DNA from 2 places in the Streptosporangium sp. H13245 genome. Region 2 is predicted to be linked to the other one. Evidence: riboswitches for the same ligand, from Rfam matches in the RefSeq annotation. Region 2 holds a riboswitch; the other holds the start of a gene.

Region 1 (8,949 bases), on a different contig from region 2:
GACATCCGGCGCAGGTCGGTGCGGTTGCTCAGGCCGAGCAGGACCCCCGCGGGCGTCCCCGCCGCCCTGGCGGTGGCCGCCGCGCTGGTGGTCTCGGCCTCGGTGACGGTGGGCCTGCTGCTGGAGTCACCGCTCGCGCGGGTGCCCTACCGGCGGCTCGTCAACGGCGCCGGGGCGTGGAACTGGTCGGATCCCGCCACGTTCGCCGCCGCGATGCTCGCCATGGCGGCGGGCCTGGTGATGCTCGTGCTCGCCGCGCTGCCGGGGCGGACCAGGCTCGTGCCGCTGGAGTCGGGAGACCCGCACATGGTGATCGGCATCACCAGGTCCGGGCTGCGCCGCACGCTGCGGGAGGCCGCCGAGTCGGTGGACGAGGTGAACGGGGCGCGGGTCCGGCTCACGTCGCGGATCGTCGAGGTCACCGTGTTCACCGACGCCGAGCGGACCGGGCCGGTGCTGCGCCGGGTGGGCGCGGCGGTGGGCGACCGGCTGGCGGGCCTGGGCGCGATGTGCGCGGGTGACGTCGTCGTACGGCTGCGCAGGAAGGGGGCCTGATGCGGCCGTACCTGGGCAACCGGATCGGCCTGGCGGTCACCGGGACGACGCTGGTGTGCGCCGGGCTCTACGCCTTCCTGCGGGGGCGCGGCGACCTTCCCGGCCAGTCGCCCGGGGGCAGGCTCGTGCACCGGGGGTTCCCCGGCTGGCTGGCCGCGCATCCGTGGCTGGGCTGGCTGGTCGCGCTGCTGCTGGTGGCGCTGGCTCTCCTGGCGGTGCGGTGGCTGCTACACGCCCTGGGGTGGGGGCGGTGGGGCAGGCGGACCGGGACGGGGACCGCCATGCTGGGGGTCGCTCTTAAAGAAGTCGAAGGGCTCACTCGTGTCCGCGTCAGGTATGTACGGCACGAGCGGCTGCGCATCGGGGTGGGCTGCGCGCCCGCGACCGACGTCGGCAAGCTTGTGGCCCGGCTGAACAGGGACGCGGTGGGGAAGGTCCGACGGGCGCTCGGGGAGGTAGAACTCGGCGTGCTGGTTCGCCTGCACGTTCGCCGCCGCTGACCCCCCGTACACCGGCCGCTCACCCGTCGCGCCGTACGCGGGTCGTTCCCCCGTCGCGCCGTACGCCGGTCGTTCCGCCGTGTCGCCGTACGAGGCCCTGGGCAGGGTTCCTCCGTACGAGGTCTCCCCGTACGCCTGCCCGTCGTACGACCCGTGCGCCGTCTCCCTGACGGGGCTCGCGTACACCGGCCGCTCGACCGCCGCGACCTGGAACGGGTCGTCGTCGCCGGGGCCGTCATCCGGCGGATCCTCGTCCGGATCCTCGGCCTCCGGTGCCCTCTCCTCGTGCCTGGACCCGAAGGCGAGCCCGGCGGCCAGGCAGGCCAGCGGGAGGGCGGGGATGACGTAGCGGTGGTCGAAGGCCGCGATGAAGGGCGGCAGGATCAGCAGCATGGTCCCCGCGGCCCACGGCAGCAGCACCACGCCGCCGAGCCGCCGCAGCCGCATCAGCACGCCGACCAGGCCGACCAGCAGGATCACCGCGAGGTACGGGCCCCGCACGAAGCCGTACGCCTGGTAGTCGCGCAGCCAGCCCGCGTACGGCTCGGCCATCACCGGCGCCCCCGACGAGCCCTGGTAGGCCACGGTCAGCTCCTCGGCGGTCTTGCCCTGCGAGGCGGCCCCCGAGGAGAAGGGCCGCACGGTGTCGGGGAAGACGTAGGCGCTCTGCGGACCGGGAGCGGGGTAGACACGCCGGGTCCAGTCGAAGATGTGGGCCGCGTCCTCCAGGCCCGCCCGGAGGAAGTCGAACGGCTGGGCCATGATCGCCTGGGTGGCGAAGGTGCCCGCGAGCGCGTCCCGCTCCGCCCAGCTGCCCTTGACCTTGTTCAGCGGGGACTTGGCGTCCCAGATGTAGACGGGCGGTGCCGCGCGCTGTCCCAGCGGCTCGACGGGGCACAGGGCCGCCTCGGGGCCGGGCGGGTGGATTCTGGCGCAGTCGGCGAAGGTCATCGTCCGCGCCCAGAGGAAGGTGTTTCCCCTGGTGATCCCGAAGGTCCCGTGCTCTGCCCTGAACCAGGCCGCGTACGAGCCCAGGCCGATCGCGGCGGCCAGCGTCGCGGCGACGACCGCCCGCCACCCGGCCCTGCGGATCACCATGCAGACCAGTGCCACGGCGATCAGCGGCAGCCCGATCGTGCGGGTGACGGTCGCCGCGGCCAGCAGCGCTCCGGCCAGCGCCGCGACCCACACCGCGGGGCGCCGCCGCCACAGCAGCAGCGTGACCGCCAGCACCGCCAGGAACTGGAAGAGCAGGTCCGCCATGACGAGGTGTTCGAGCTGGATCTGGTAGGCGTCCAGCAGCACCGGCAGCGCGGCGAGCGTCGCGCCCCACCCCGGCAGCCCGCCCAGCCTGCGCAGCAGCAGGTAGACGCAGACGGCCACGACCAGTCCGAGCAGGTGCTGCACCGCGACGACCGCGGGGACGCTGGACAGCGGCTTGAGAATCCACAGGAACAGCGCGTAGCCCGCGGGACGGGACTCCAGGGGGCGGGGATCGAGTCCCGCGTTCAGGTAGACGAAGGAGTCGGCCCAGAACCACAGGGCGGGCCGGTAGCCGAGCATGGCGAGGACCCGCAGGCCGCCGCCCGCCAGCAGGGCGGTGATGAAGAGCCAGTGCGACCCGAGGAAGCGGAGCGTCCGCAGGGGGAGGGAGGGTTTCGCGGGGCGCTGGGAGCGATGGGAACGGCTTGCCGGGTGTGTTCCCGTTACCACCGCGACCTCCCGAATCCCGCGCACATGGCCACCCAGCATAGGCGCGGGAGCGGAGGAGCCTGCACGTGATGCGAAATTTGATAGCGATCGGGTTATATGTCCCGAAGGGCCTTCCGGTCCCGCCTCCCGCATGCTTTCCAGGGACTCCTCGGGCCCCTCGGGCTCTTCGTCCGGCTCCCGGCGTTCGTCCCGGGGAGCGGAAGCCGCCCTGTAGACCCGCCGCGATCCGGGACCGCTCGCACCCGGCGACGTTCAAGATCCGTCACGACCCGGGACCCGCTCGGCATTCGATGACGTTCGTTCCGGGCCCGAAGACCCGTTCGGCACCGATGGCGTTCGTCCCAGGTCTGAAAACCCGTCGCGATCCGGGACCGCTCGGCACTCTTCCGGGTCCGAAGACCCATCGCGGTTCAGGGTCCGCTCAACACGTCGATGACGTTCGTCCCAGGTCCGAAGACCCGGTCCACGACCCGGGGCCCGTTCAGCACTCGATGACGTTCACCGCGAGCCCTCCCCGGCTGGTCTCCTTGTACTTGTCGAGCATGTCGCGGCCGGTGTCGCGCATCGTCTTGATGGCCTTGTCCAGCGAGACGAAGTGGCGGCCGTCGCCGCGCATCGCGATCCTGGCGGCGGCGATGGCCTTGATCGAGGCGACCGCGTTGCGCTCGATGCACGGGATCTGCACCAGGCCGCCGATCGGGTCGCAGGTCAGCCCCAGGTTGTGCTCGATGCCGATCTCGGCGGCGTTCTCGACCTGCTCGGGGGTGCCGCCCATCACCTCGGTGAGCCCGGCGGCGGCCATCGAGCAGGCCGAGCCGACCTCGCCCTGGCAGCCGACCTCGGCGCCGGAGATGGAGGCGTTCTCCTTGAACAGCACGCCGATCGCCCCCGCGGTCAGCAGGAAGCGGATCACGCCCTCGTCGTCGGAGTCCTTCGTGAAGCGGTCGTAGTAGGTGAGCACGGCCGGGATGATGCCCGCGGCGCCGTTGGTGGGCGCGGTGACGATCCGGCCACCGGCGGCGTTCTCCTCGTTGACCGCGAGGGCGAACAGCGAGACCCAGTCCATCGTCTGCAGCGAGTCCTTCTCCGGCGACTCGCTGCGCAGCTGCCGGTGGAGCTGGTGGGCGCGGCGGCGGACCTTCAGGCCGCCGGGCAGTACGCCCTCCTTGCCGATGCCGCGCCGTACGCACTCGCTCATCACCCGCCACAGGACGAGCAGCTGGGCGCGGATCTCGGCCTCGGTGCGGCCGAACGCCCGCTCGTTCTCCAGCATCAGCCCGGAGATCGACAGCCCGGTCTCCGCGCACTGGGCGAGCAGCTCCGCGGCCGTGGTGAAGGGGTACGGCAGGACGGTGTCGTCGGGTTTGATCCGGTCGGCGCCGGTGGCGTTCTCGTCGACGACGAAGCCGCCGCCCACCGAGTAGTAGACCTTCTCGCGGATCGTCTCGCCGGACTCGGACAGCGCGGTGAAGCGCATGCCGTTGGGGTGGCCGGGGAGTGAGATCTTGCGTTCGAAGACGAGGTCCTCGCCGATGACGAAGGGGATCTCGTGGGAGCCGTACAGGGAGATGGTGCCGGACTCGCGCATGGCGGCGAGCCGCGCGTCGACCGTGTCGACGTCGACCAGCTCGGGCTTCTCGCCGGACAGGCCGAGCAGCACGGCCTTGTCGCTGCCGTGGCCCTTGCCGGTCAGGCCCAGCGAGCCGTACAGGATGGCGCTCACCCGGGCGGTCTTCTCCAGGAGCCCGTCCTGGTGGAGGCCGCGGGCGAACTTGTGGGCGGCGGCCATCGGGCCGCCGGTGTGCGAGCTGGACGGGCCGATTCCGATCTTGAAGAGATCGAAGACGCTGATCGTCATCTGAATCCTTCCAGCGTGGACGGCCACGCGCGCCCGGGGACGCGCGTGACCGTGACGCGAGGGGGGAGAGGCTTAGGACTCACCCGAGGTGAGCGCGGCGTACTCCTCCGGCGACAGCAGGTCGTCGGCGGAGCCCTCAAGACGTACGCGGAACAGCCAGCCGTCGCCGTAGGAGTCGCTGTTGACCAGCGAGGGGTCGTCCACGACGGCCTGGTTGACCTCGACGATCTCGCCGGAGACCGGGGCGAAGATGTCGCTCACCGACTTGGTCGACTCGACCTCGCCGACGGCGTCACCGGAGGCGACCGTCGAGCCGACCTCGGGGACCTGCACGAAGACCACGTCGCCCAGCGCTTCGGCGGCGTAGGCGGTGATGCCCACGGTGAGGGTCAGGCCGTCATCGATGCCGGAGATCCACTCGTGTTCCTTGGTGTAGTGCAGTTCCTCGGGAATGCTGCTCATTTTTTCCTCCTGTAGAAGGGCAGTGCGACGACCTCGACCGGCTCGTGGCTGCCCCTGATGTCGACGGCCAGTCCTGACGACAGGCCGTTGTCCACGTAGGCCATCGCGATGGGCCTGCCCAGTGACTGGGAGGGTGCCCCGCTGGTGACCTCGCCGACGACGGCGCCGTCACCGGCGACCACCACCGGATACCCGTGCCGGGGCACCCTGCGGCCGGTCGCGATCAGGCCGACCAGGCGGCGGGACGGCGGGACGTCCCTGCGCGATTCGAGGGCGGCCCGGCCGACGAAGTCGCCCGGCTTGTCAAACCTCACCACACGGCCCAGCCCGGCGTCGAACGGAGTCAGCCCGGCCGACAGCTCGTTGCCGTACAGCGGCATCCCGGCCTCCAGCCGGAGGGTGTCGCGGGCGGACAGGCCCGCGGGGATCAGGCCGTGCGGGGCGCCCGCCTCGGTGAGGGCGGCCCAGACCGGCTCGGCGTCCCCGGCCGCGACGAACAGCTCGAAACCGTCCTCGCCGGTGTATCCCGTACGGGCGACGAGGGCCTCGTGGCCCGCGACGACGGCGGGCAGTCCGGCGTAGTACTTGAGCCCGTCGAGGTCGGCGTCGGTGAGCGAGCCCAGGATCTCCGCGGAGCGCGGGCCCTGGACCGCGACCAGCGCGTACCGCTCGGAGCGGTCGTCCACCGCGGCGTCGAAGCCCTTGGCGCGGCCGGTCAGCTCGGCGGCCACCCTCGGGTAGTTGGAGGCGTTGGCGACGACCATGAACTCGGCGGGGGCGAGCCGGTAGACGATCAGGTCGTCCAGCACGCCGCCCTCGGCGTCGACGATCATCGTGTAGCGGGCGCGGCCGGGCTCCAGCGCGGAGAGGTGGCCGACCAGCGCGTAGTCGAGGGCTTCGGCGGCCTGCGGCCCCGTCACGAAGATCTCCCCCATGTGGGAGAGGTCGAACAGGCCGGCCGCCTGGCGGACCGCGTTGTGCTCGGCCGACTCGCTGCCGTAGCGGAGCGGCATCAGCCAGCCCGCGAAGTCGGTCAGCGTCGCGCCGAGGGACTCGTGCACGCCGCGCAGCGGCGTAGGTCGGGACATGTGCGCACCTCAGACAAGGGACAGATGAGAGCATCCTCCCCCTCTGTCGTGGGTGCCTGAGAGTTTCATCCGGGTTTTACCGGACTTTCACCTTCGGCGAGGTCGTGGGACCTGCTTTCCAGAGGGCACCTACCCGCACGGTCCTTTGCCTTGAGAGGTTCGCGGGGAGGGCTTGCTCCTTCAGGGGTCCTGGCCTGGGTGTCAGGACGCTCTCCCGCACGGGATTCATCGGTGTCACCGGCCAGCCTAACCGCCCGCACCGGCCGAGCGAAATCCCCTCGCGGCCCTGATCCGTCCGTTCGTACCGGGCGAGCGAGATCCCTTCGCGGTCCCGATCCGTCCGTCCGCACCGGGCGGGCGAGATCCTCCCGTGGCCCTGACCCATCTGCCCGTACCGGGTGGGCGAGATCCCCTCGCGGCCCCGATCCGTCCGTTCGTACAGGCCGAGCGAAATCCCCTCGCGGTCCCGGTCAGGGGGTGGCGTGCCGGACCAGTGCCTCGAACAGAGCGGACTCGCCGTCGGTCTCGGGGTGCCACTGGACGGCGACGGCGAACGGGTGGTCGTCCACCTCCACGGCCTCGATCGTGCCGTCCTCGGCGTGGGCGGTCACGGTGAGGCCCTCGGCAGGCCGGTCGATGGCCTGGTGGTGGTAGTGGGCCACGTCCACGGTCTCGGTCCCGAAGATCTTCGAGGTCCGGCTGCCGGGGGCGAGCCACACCGGCATCCTGCCGTAGTGGCCGGGGGCCGGGGCGTGCCCGGGGTGACCGACCACGTCGGGCAGGTGCTGGTGGAGGGTGCCGCCCAGCGAGACGTTCAGGACCTGCATGCCCCTGCAGATCCCCAGGAAGGGCAGGCCCCGCTCCAGCGCCGCCCTGACCAGCCCCAGCTCGGCGTCGTCGCGGAACGGCCGGACGTAGCCGGTCCGCTCGTGCGGCTCCTGCCCGTACCGCTCCGGGCCGACGTCCCCGCCACCGGCCAGGATCAGCCCGTCCAGGCGCCCCGCCAGCGCCGCGGGGTCACCCGCCGGAGGCAGGATCACCGGCTGCCCGCCCGCGCGGGCCACGTGGTCGACGTAGTCGTACGGCAGGAGCGCGGTGGTCGTCTCCCAGACGGTGAACCGCGCGGGCTCGACGTAGCAGGTGATGCCGATGACGGGACGGGACATGATCTCCTGTCTTGTTCTTGCTTCTCGACGTCAGGGCTGGTCAGGGGGGTCCGTGCCCCCTCTCCGCACGCTACCGGCCATGGCGGGGCGACCCGCGGCGAGGCCGGGGGACACGCCGGGGTCGCCCGCGGGGGAGGGGGGCGCGCGGAAAGGGCTACAGCGGGGTGACGTACGCGCCGGAGATGCCGCCGTCCACCAGGAACTCGGAGCCGGTGATGAAGCTGGCGTCGTCCGAGGCGAGGAACGCCACCGCGGCGGCGATCTCGGACGCCTCGGCGAAGCGGCCCACCGGGATGTGGACCAGGCGGCGCTGCGCCCGCTCGGGGTCCTTGGCGAACAGCTCCCGCAGCAGCGGCGTGTTCACCGGCCCCGGGCACAGGGCGTTCACCCGGATGCCCTCGCGGGCGAACTGCACGCCCAGCTCGCGGGACATGGCCAGCACCCCACCCTTGGAGGCGGTGTAGGAGATCTGGCTGGTCGCCGACCCCATCACGGCCACGAACGACGCGGTGTTGATGATCGACCCCTTGCCCTGCCGCCGCATGTACGGGATGGCGTGCTTGCAGCACAGGTAGACGGAGGTGAGGTTGACCTCCTGGACCCGGCGCCAGGCGTCGATGCCGGTCTCCAGGATCGAGTCGTCGTCCGGCGGCGAGATGCCCGCGTTGTTGAACGCGATGTCCACGCTGCCGTAGGTGTCGAACGCGGTCCGGAACACGCGGGCGACGTCCTCCTCGCTGGTCACGTCGGCCCGCACGAACAGCCCGCCGACCTCGTCGGCGGCCTTGGCGCCGGTCGTCTCGTCCAGGTCCACGCACACGACGCGGGCGCCCTCCTCGGCGAACCGGCGCGCGGTGGCCAGGCCGATCCCGCTTCCGGCGCCGGTGATGACGGCGACCCGGTCCTGCAAACGCAGCATCGCTACTACTCCTCGGAAATGAAGACGTTCTTGGTCTCGGTGAACGCTGACAGGGCGTCGGGGCCCAGCTCGCGGCCAAGGCCCGACTGTTTGAAACCGCCGAACGGGGTCCAGTAGCGGACGCTCGAATGCGAGTTGACGCTGAGGTTGCCCGCCTCGACCGCCCTGGCCACCCGGAGCGCCCGGCCGACGTCGCGGGTCCAGATGGACCCGCTCAGGCCGTACGGGGTGTCGTTGGCGATCCGCACGGCGTCCGCCTCGTCGTCGAACGGCACCACCGACACCACCGGCCCGAAGATCTCCTCGGTGAACGCCCGGTCGTCCGCGGACCGGGGCGTCAGGACCGTCGGCGGGAACCAGAACCCCGGCCCCGGCGGGCAGGTGCCCCGCAGGTGGGGCGGCTCGGTGACGAAGGAGGCCACCCGTTCCCGGTGCTCGGCGCTGATCAGCGGGCCCATCTCGGTGGCCTCGTCGCGGGGGTCGCCGACCCTGACGTCCAGCACCGCCTCCCCGAACCTGGCCAGGAACTCGTCGTGCACCGAGCGCTCGACCAGGATCCGGGAGCGCGCGCAGCAGTCCTGGCCCGCGTTGTCGAACACCGCGTACGGCGCGGTCGCCGCGGCCTTCTCCAGGTCGGCGTCGGCGAAGACCACGTTGGCGCTCTTGCCGCCCAGCTCCAGGGTGAGCC
Region 2 (8,949 bases):
CTCCTCCGGCGGATCATCGCTCGTAGCCTACGCGGTCCGCCGCCGGCCCACGTACTCAGGGAGCGGACCTCCCCCGCGGGGGCCCAGTGAACGTCCGTTCTGTCCGGCGCGCCGTCCTTTACGCAGTAAGGTGGACGGTGGCAGGATGCCTCCCATGCCTGCCAAACGACCACCCGTCCCGCTCTCCAGGGAACGGATCATCGACGCCGCCCTCCACATCGCCGACGGCCAGGGGCTCCGGCGCCTGACGATGCGGCGGCTGGGCGACGCGCTCCAGGTGGAGGCGATGGCCATCTACCACCACCTGCCGCGCGGCAAGGACGCCCTCATGGACGCGCTGGCCGAGCACGTCACCACCGTCCACGCCGAGCCCGGCGAGAGCTGGCAGGAGAGCGCGAGGGCCTGGTGCCGGGCGAGCCGGGCCGCGCTGAGGGAGCACCCCGGGGTGCTGGCCCTCGCCCTGACCAAGCCCCCCAGGGGCAGGGCCGCGATCGCGATCAGGGAGCAGACCGACCAGCTGGCCGACGCGGGCCTGGCCGACCCGGCGGGGGCGGTACGAGCCCTGCGGGCCTACGTCTTCGGCGCGGTGGCGGTGGAGGTGCAGCAGTCGGGCTGGGCCGAGCCCCCGGACGACGGGGACGAGCCCTGGCGTCCCCCGTCGAGGGGAGGCGGCAGCCCGGGGGCGGACACCGACTTCGAGTACGGGCTGGACGCGCTCCTGGCCGGCCTGGGCGCGCGGTGAGCACGGGGTTTCGGTCAGGGCCGGTCAGAGGGCCGGGGAAACCCGTATCGGCGCACGTCAGAAACTTGTAACCGATCGTTTACCTACCTGGCGGCGTGTCGCACTTGGTCGAATATCCTTATATAAGGCATGCTGTGTTATAGGTCACATCCCCTGATAAAGCCCTGACGGACTGACCCTCTACCAGTTCTCAAACAGTCCTAACGGGCTATGTCGCCGAGGTGCGATCGATCGCACACTTGATCTGCTTGATGTGCGGTCCTCGTTCTGTTAGGGGGTCGCACGGCCATATGTCAACATTCAGATGCTCGTCCCCGTCATACGTGGGAACGGAGACCCATCGGTGACGGTGCCGCCGGATGTCCGATGCCCACCCGTGCCCGGTGTGACCCGGGCGAGCCGACACGAGAGATCCGGAGGCACGCCGATGTGCCCGCACGAGCCGTCCTGTCCGTCCGCCGACGCGCTGGACCGCGAAGCCGCCCGCACCATGGCGGCCCACCCCGAGCAGGGCTGGAGCCTGCTCTGCAACGGTGTGGTGCTGTTCGACGACACCGGCGAGCTCCTCCCGGACGGTGCCGTCATCGAGCCGCACCGGCCACTGGCCGGCGTCGCCTGAAACCCGTCACCTCTGGCCGGTCACGCTGAGCGGGTCCGCCGAGTCCGGCCGCATCCTCGCGTCGAGCCACTCGGCGACCACCTCGCCCACCCCGGCGGGATTCCTCCCGAGGTCGTGACCCTCTCCCGGCAGCACCACCAGGCGCGCGGCGTCCGCCGCCTCGGGCACGCCGAACGGGTCACGGTCTCCGTTCACCACCAGCACGTCCACCCCCGCCGCGCGCAGCTCCCCGGCCCGTGACCGCTCCGGTTTCCTCGGCGGGTGCAGCGGGAAGGCCAGCGCGACGACCGCGCGGGCCCCGACCCTCCCGGCCGTACGGCATGCGACCCTGGCCCCGTTGCTCCGCCCGCCCTGCGCCAGCGGCAGCCCCGGATAGCGCCCGCGCAGCCCGGCCACCAGCGTCTCCCACGCCTCGTCCTGCCTGACCGCCGATCCCGGCGCGCGGGCGCCGCGTACCCGGAACGGCTGGAGCACCCGCGCGACCGTCCCGCCGATCGCCGTCACGGCGTCCCGTACGGCCAGCAGGTCGGGGGCGTCCACTCCCCCCGCCGAGCCGTGGGTGAGCACCAGCAGGAAGCGCGGGGCGGCCACCTCGTCGATCTCCACCAGGGCCGGGCCGTGCGGGGTCGCGATCTCCAGGGGCGCGGGCCGGGACGCCGGTGTGGTCCCCGGGGCGGAGGGCCGTGCGGCGGAGGTTGGCTCGGAGGTGGACACGGATCTCGTCCTAATGACTGATGCCTGGCGGCAGGGGCGGAGGAAACAATCGAAGCGTGCAGGACTATCAAGATATCCGCCAGGACATGCGCGCCACCGTCGAGGCCCGCCGCGACCTCGGCCCGGAGTACGAGACCGCGCTCATCGAGTCGTTCGTGTCGCGCCTCGACGCGACCATCGCCCACCGGGTGCGCGCCGAGATGCACGCCGCCGGGGCGCCGAGGGCCAGGCCACGCAAAGGCGGCAACTCCTCGATCCCGATCGCCCTCGGCTCGATGGGCATCGGGATCCCGCTGACCGCCATCGCCGTGCAGAACGCCGGCACCGCCGGGCTGCTGCTGGCCTGGGGCGGGATCGTCGCGATCAACTTCGCCCACGCCCTGAGCCGCTGGCGGGAGCGCGACTGACCCCCGCGGGACCCCTCGGAGGCCCCGGCCCCTCAGAGGCCCCGGCCCCTCAGAGGTCCCGGCCAGGAGTCCCGGCCTCAGAGGTCCCGGTCGAGGCGCAGGCGGACCTCACCGGCGAGATCCTCGTCGGCGCTTTCCAGACCGTAGCGCCACACGCGCTCGGCGTCCTCGTCGCGCCCCCTGAGCGGCAGCGTGCGGGCCAGGAGCTCGATCGCCAGCGCGCCGGTCTCGACGTCGCCGCCCTCCTCGATCGCGCCGGAGAACTCGGCGCAGGCCAGCTCCAGATGGGCGATGCCGAGCATCACCCGCAGTCTCGGCACCTCGGCCGCGTCGGGCACCGAGAGCGCCTCCAGGAGCACCTGGGCGGCCTCCCCCGGCTCCCCCTCCTCAAGGAACGCCTCCGCCAGCCGCTGAGCGGCACGGGGAGCGATCTCCGGGTCGGCGGTGGCCAGCGCGTCACGCAGCGACCGCTCGGCCTCCTCCTCGCCCGTGGCGAGCCTGGCGAGGGCCATGTGCGCCAGCGGGACGTAGGCGAGATGGCCGACGCCCAGCGCGGCCTGCCAGGCGGCGCGGGCCTGGTCGGCCAGGCCCTCCCGCTCGAAGCTCGCCGCGAGCAGGCAGGCGGCCTGGGCGGCGAACTCCGGGTGCCCGGTCGCCAGCGCGGTGCGCGCGGCCGAGCGGGAGCCCGGAACGTCCCCGCCCTGCTCCAGCACCACCGCGAGACCCACCGCCGCCTGGGCCCGGTCGGGCTCGGCGGGATCGGCGACCAGCTCGGCGAAGATCGTGGCGGCGCCGTCGAGATCGCCGGACTCGGCCAGTCTTCGCGCGGTGTCCAAGGGACGGGTGTCCACCTCAGGCATGCGGGATCCTTCCGGATACGGAGACGCCCCGAGCCTAACGACTCGGGGCGCCCTCCGTCCTGTCGCATTCCCGGCGAATATCGCGCTCGGCGCGGGGTTTCCGCCCTCGCGGAGGTCAGTCCTCGTACGCCTCAAGGGGAGGGCAGGAGCAGACCAGGTTGCGGTCACCGTAGGCCTGGTCGATGCGGCGGACCGGCGACCAGTACTTGCCCTCGCGCACCGACGGCAGCGGGTAGGCCGCCTCGGTGCGGCCGTAGGGGTGGCCCCACTCGTCGGCGACGAGGCTGTCGGCCGTGTGCGGGGCGTTGCGCAGCGGGTTGTCGGTCCTGTCGTACGCGCCGGAGGCGACCTTCGCGATCTCCTCGCGGATCGCGATCATCGCCTCGCAGAACCGGTCGAGCTCGGCCAGGTCCTCGCTCTCGGTCGGCTCGATCATCAGCGTGCCGGCCACCGGGAAGGACATGGTCGGGGCGTGGAAGCCGTAGTCGATGAGGCGCTTGGCCACGTCGTCGACCGTCACCCCGGTCTCCTTGGTGATCTGGCGCAAATCGACGATGCACTCGTGGGCGACGAGGCCGCCGCGGCCGGTGTAGAGGACCGGGTAGTGGGGGCTGAGCCTGCGGGCCAGGTAGTTGGCCGACAGGATGGCCTGCTCGGTGGCCGCCTTCAGGCCGTCGGCGCCCATCATCCGGATGTAGGCCCAGGAGATGGGCAGGATGCCCGCCGAGCCGTACGGGGCGGCCGAGACCGGGCCCACCGGGCCGCCCTCGCGCAGCGGGTGGCCGGGCAGGTATCCGGCCAGGTGCGCGCGGACCGCGACCGGGCCGACGCCGGGGCCGCCGCCGCCGTGCGGGATGCAGAAGGTCTTGTGCAGGTTGAGGTGGGAGACGTCCGCCCCGAACTCCCCCGGCCTGGCCAGGCCGACCAGCGCGTTGAGGTTGGCGCCGTCGACGTAGACCTGGCCACCGGCCTCGTGCACCAGCTCGCAGATCCGGACGATCGTCTCCTCGTACACGCCGTGCGTGGACGGGTAGGTCACCATGATCGCGGCAAGCTGCTCGCGGTGCTTGCCGATCTTCGCGACGAGGTCGTCGAGGTCGACGTTGCCCTCGTCGTCGCAGGCGACCACGGCCACGCGCATGCCCGCCATGACGGCGCTCGCGGCGTTGGTGCCGTGCGCGGACGAGGGGATCAGGCAGACGTCGCGGCCCGACTCGCCGCGCGCGGTGTGGTAGGCGCGGATCGCCAGGAGCCCGGCGAACTCGCCCTGGGAACCCGCGTTCGGCTGGAGCGACACGGCGTCGTAGCCGGTGACCTCGGCCAGCCAGTGCTCCAGCTCCCCGATCAGCTCGAGGTAGCCCGCGGCCTGGTCCTCGGGCGCGTAGGGGTGCAGCCCGGCGAACTCCGGCCAGGTGATCGGCTCCATCTCGGTGGTCGCGTTGAGCTTCATGGTGCAGGAGCCCAGCGGGATCATCGACCGGTCGAGCGCGATGTCCTTGTCCTGGAGCCTGCGCAGGTAGCGCAGCATGGCCGTCTCTGAGCGGTGGCTGTGGAAGACCGGGTGGGTCAGGTAGTCGCCGGTCCGCGCCAGCGTGGCGGGCAGCGCGTCGTGCGCGGCGGCGTCCAGGTCGGCCAGCACGGTGCCGCTGATCTCGAAGGCGGCCAGGACCTGCTCCAGGTGGAGGGGCTCGGTCCTCTCGTCGCAGGTGACGCCCACGTGGTCGGCGTCGACCAGGCGCAGGTTGACCCCGTTGTCGCGGGCCGCGGCGACGACCCCCTCGGCGCGGCCGGGCACCCTGGCGAGCACGGTGTCGAAGAAGGTGTCGTGCACGACCTCGACACCCCCCTGGCGCAGGGCCTCGGCGAGCACGACGGCGTGCCGGTGGGTGCGCCTGCCGATCCTGCGCAGCCCCTCGGGGCCGTGGTAGACGGCGTACATGCCGGCGATCACGGCGAGCAGCACCTGCGCGGTGCAGATGTTGCTGGTGGCCTTCTCGCGGCGGATGTGCTGCTCGCGGGTCTGCAGCGCGAGCCGGTACGCGGGACGCTTGTCGGCGTCCTGGGAGACGCCCACCAGGCGGCCCGGCAGCTGGCGCTGGAGGCCGTCGCGGACCGCCATGTAGGCCGCGTGGGGGCCGCCGAACCCGAGGGGGACGCCGAAGCGCTGCGAGGAGCCGACCGCGATGTCGGCACCGAGCTCGCCGGGCGCGGCCAGGAGGGTGAGGGCCAGCAGGTCGGCCGCGGCGACCACCTGGGCGCCGCGCGCGTGGGCGGCGTCGGCGACGGCGCGGAAGTCGCGGACCCTGCCGCTGGCGCCGGGGTACTGCACGAGCACCCCGAAGCACTCGGGAAGCTCGGCGGTGAAGTCGCTCTCGACCAGCTCGATGCCGAGCGGCTCGGCGCGGGTGCGCAGCACCGCCTTGGTCTGCGGCAGCGCGTCGGCGTCGACCACGAACACCTTCGAGGGGCCGCGGCCCGCGCGGCGGGCCAGGGTCATCGCCTCGGCGGCGGCGGTGGCCTCGTCCAGCAGGGAGGCCCCGGCGACGTCGAGCGCGGTCAGGTCGGAGACGACGGTCTGGAAGTTGATCAGGGCCTCCAGGCGGCCCTGGGAGATCTCCGGCTGGTAGGGCGTGTACGCGGTGTACCAGCCCGGGTTCTCCAGGAGGTTGCGGCGGATGACGCCCGGGGTGATCGTGTCGTGGTAGCCCAGGCCGATCATCGAGGTGAGCACGGTGTTGCGCCCGGCGAGGACCCGCAGCTCCGCGAGGGCCTCGGACTCCCCGGCCGCCGGGGGCAGGCTCAGCCTGGCCGAGGAGCGGATCGCCTCGGGCACGGCCACCGCGACCAGGTCGGCGACGGAGGCGAATCCGACCGCCTCCAGCATGCGGGTCTGGGCGGCGTCGTCCGGCCCTATGTGGCGGGTCGCGAACGGCGGGGAGCTGAGCTCGCTGAGCGATGACAGGTCGGTCATTGGTGAAGCCTCCCGGGACGGGGTGGAGACCGGCGCTGGGCGCGGGCGTATGCCTGGTCTCCCCCTCTGTCATCACGACCGTCGTTCGCGGGTCGTGACCTGAGAGCTTCACCTGCCCCATTTTCCGGGAGGCTTGCACCGTCGGTGAGTCGCGCCTGGCGAGCGCGCCTGCTTTCCAGAGTTGCCTCGTCCGTGCGGTACCGGGTGCCTGAGAGATTCCGGGGAGGTTGCTCCTTCGGCGCCCCGATCTTGGTCGGGGTCTCTCCCGCACAGGGTCAGTGGCAGGTCCGAGTTTACCCGGTTCGTCGTGCTCTGCGACGGCGGGCCAGCTCATCGGCCTGATGATCGCCTAAAGGGCCCTCGCCCGACTCCGCACGTTCGCCGGGCAGATCCGCGAGGGAGCCCTCCACCTCCTGCCACACCCGTCCCAGTGCTATGCCGAAGACTCCCTGACCGCCCTGGAGGAGGTCGATGACCTCGTCGGGCGAGGTGCACTCGTAGACGCTCACCCCGTCGCTCATCAGGGTGATCCCGGCCAGGTCGTTGACCCCCCTGTCGCGCAGGTGCTGCACGGCGATGCGGATCTGCTGGAGGGAGACGCCGGTGTCGAGGAGCCGCTTGACGACCTTGAGGACCAGGATGTCGCGAAAACCGTACAGCCGCTGGGTGCCGGAGCCGTGGGCGGCGCGCACGGTGGGCTCGACCAGGCCGGTGCGCGCCCAGTAGTCGAGTTGCCGGTAGGTGATGCCGGCCGCCGAACAGGCCGTCGGGCCCCGGTAGCCGATGTCGGCGGGCACTTTCACCGGTTGCCCGTCGAACAGCAGACCCTCTTCACCCGCGCGCTGACGTGCCGACTGGCGCCGTTCCGGGTCATCCTGATCGGCGTTTCTACCCTCGCCGCTGCTGACCGCCACGCGGACCTCCGGCTTTCTCTCATCCCACGGCCTGATCTGGGGGTTTACGCACGACCGCGGGTTTCACTTGCACCGTAGGACTGGGGCCAAGTCCAGTCAACGACCCCACCCGGCGCGTCGTGAAGCGTAAATGCACCGAAATTCCTACCCCGCGCGGCCGAAGTCCTCGGGCGTGATCGTGTCAAGGAACTCCCTGAACTTCTCCACCTCGTCCTCCTGGTCGTCGGGGATGATCACCCCCGCCTCCCGGACCACGTCCTCACTCGCGAAGATACGTGCGCCGGTACGAAGTGCCAAGGCGATCGAGTCCGAGGGACGCGCGCTCACCTCCACCCCGTTGGAGAACACGAGATCGGCGAAGAAGATGCCGTCGCGCAGGGCGACGATGTTGACCGTGCTCAGCCGGACCCCGAGCCCTTCGAGCACGTCGCGGAACAGGTCATGGGTGAGCGGCCGGGGCGGTGGCTCCTCGGCCTGGGCCATGGCGATCGCCGTGGCCTCCGTCATGCCGATCCAGATAGGTAGATAACGCTCCCCATGTGTCTCTTTCAGCAAGACGATCGGCTGGTTGGAGGGCATCTCAACTCGAACGCCCACGACCTCCATCTGCAACACGGGCTGCTCCGTCTTCGCTGGATTCCGACCGGTTTGTTCAACGTAACACTCGTGAGGGTACGAGTGCCTGGTCAGGTTCTCACCGGCCCAGGGCCCCACGAACGCCGGAACGCAGCAGCGAGGCGTGCAATTCCAGCAGCAGGCCGGAAATCTCCCTCGCCGTCTCGTCGGCCTGGTCGATGGCGCCCGGCCCCCGGCGGCGCAGCAGCGGGGCGACGGCCTGCTCCACCAGGCCCGCCTCGCGCTCGGCGGCGGCCTTGACCGCCCGCAGATGGCGGGCGCGCAGGCCGAAGGCGGCCAGGGCCCCGACGCTGCGGGCCACGGCCAGCGCCTCGGCGTCGTAGTAGCGGGCCACGGCGGCGAGCAGGCCGTAGTCCTCAAGCTCGGCGAGGGTCTCCTCGTCCAGCTCGGCGGCGGCGATCAGCTCCTCGCGGGTGAGCCGGATCTCGGGGGGCGCGTCGTCGGGGACGGCGCGCGGCCGGGCGGCCGGGCGCTCCTCGCGGTCGGCCGCCGCCAGATGGTCCTTGATCACCCTCAGCGGCAGGTAGCGGTCACGCTGCTCGCTGAGGATGTAGCGCAGCCGCTCGACGTCGGCGTAGCTGAACTTGCGGTAGCCGGAGGGACTGCGCTCCGGCTCGATCAACCCCTCGCCCTCCAGGAAACGAATCTTGGAGATGCTGACGTCGGGGAACTCGCCCTGCAGGAGAGCGAGCACCTCCCCGATGCTCATGTGCGCACGAGCGGCCTGCGAGCTCATCATCCTCCAGCGGCGCCGCGGGTGAGGAAGACGAGGCGGAACTTGCCGATCTGCACCTCGTCCCCGCCGTACAGCGGGACCTCCTCGATGCGCTCGCGGTTCACGTACGTGCCGTTCAGGCTGCCGATGTCGCGGACGGTGAAGACCCCGCCGCCGCGCCGGTAGAACTCCACGTGGCGGCGCGAGACCGTGATGTCGTCGAGGAAGATGTCGCTCTCGGGATGGCGGCCCACGGTGGTGAGGTCGCTGTCGAGCAGGAACCTGCTGCCGGCGTTGGGACCGCGCATCGCGACCAGCAGCGCGGTGCCCGGGGGCAACTGCTCGACGGCCTGCCGTTCGGCGAGAAGCGT

What was found. A riboswitch is a leader RNA that binds a small molecule or an ion and turns the genes downstream of it on or off. The one in region 2 is predicted to bind glycine.
Region 1: another riboswitch for glycine. It lies ahead of gcvT (glycine cleavage system aminomethyltransferase GcvT); the one in region 2 lies ahead of gcvP (aminomethyl-transferring glycine dehydrogenase).

Annotation. Positions count from the first base shown of each region.
Region 1 is NZ_JBSZKT010000005.1:82,358-91,306, forward strand. Features, by position in the region: gene ACW9TB_RS11995 (DUF6286 domain-containing protein) at 1-555, shown strand, start outside; gene ACW9TB_RS12000 (hypothetical protein) at 783-2,768, opposite strand; gene ACW9TB_RS12005 (L-serine ammonia-lyase) at 3,250-4,626, opposite strand; gene gcvH (glycine cleavage system protein GcvH) at 4,699-5,088, opposite strand; gene gcvT (glycine cleavage system aminomethyltransferase GcvT) at 5,085-6,176, opposite strand; glycine riboswitch at 6,210-6,304, opposite strand; glycine riboswitch at 6,305-6,403, opposite strand; gene ACW9TB_RS12020 (gamma-glutamyl-gamma-aminobutyrate hydrolase family protein) at 6,647-7,342, opposite strand; gene ACW9TB_RS12025 (3-oxoacyl-ACP reductase) at 7,497-8,261, opposite strand; gene ACW9TB_RS12030 (aldehyde dehydrogenase family protein) at 8,267-8,949, opposite strand, start outside.
Region 2 is NZ_JBSZKT010000030.1:59,217-68,165, forward strand. Features, by position in the region: gene ACW9TB_RS30120 (TetR/AcrR family transcriptional regulator C-terminal domain-containing protein) at 155-742, shown strand; gene ACW9TB_RS30125 (DUF5999 family protein) at 1,170-1,361, shown strand; gene ACW9TB_RS30130 (alpha/beta hydrolase family protein) at 1,368-2,000, opposite strand; gene ACW9TB_RS30135 (hypothetical protein) at 2,132-2,482, shown strand; gene ACW9TB_RS30140 (hypothetical protein) at 2,560-3,342, opposite strand; gene gcvP (aminomethyl-transferring glycine dehydrogenase) at 3,458-6,313, opposite strand; glycine riboswitch at 6,499-6,591, opposite strand; gene ACW9TB_RS30150 (MerR family transcriptional regulator) at 6,607-7,227, opposite strand; gene ACW9TB_RS30155 (bifunctional nuclease family protein) at 7,372-7,842, opposite strand; gene ftsR (transcriptional regulator FtsR) at 7,922-8,572, opposite strand; gene ACW9TB_RS30165 (FHA domain-containing protein) at 8,599-8,949, opposite strand, start outside.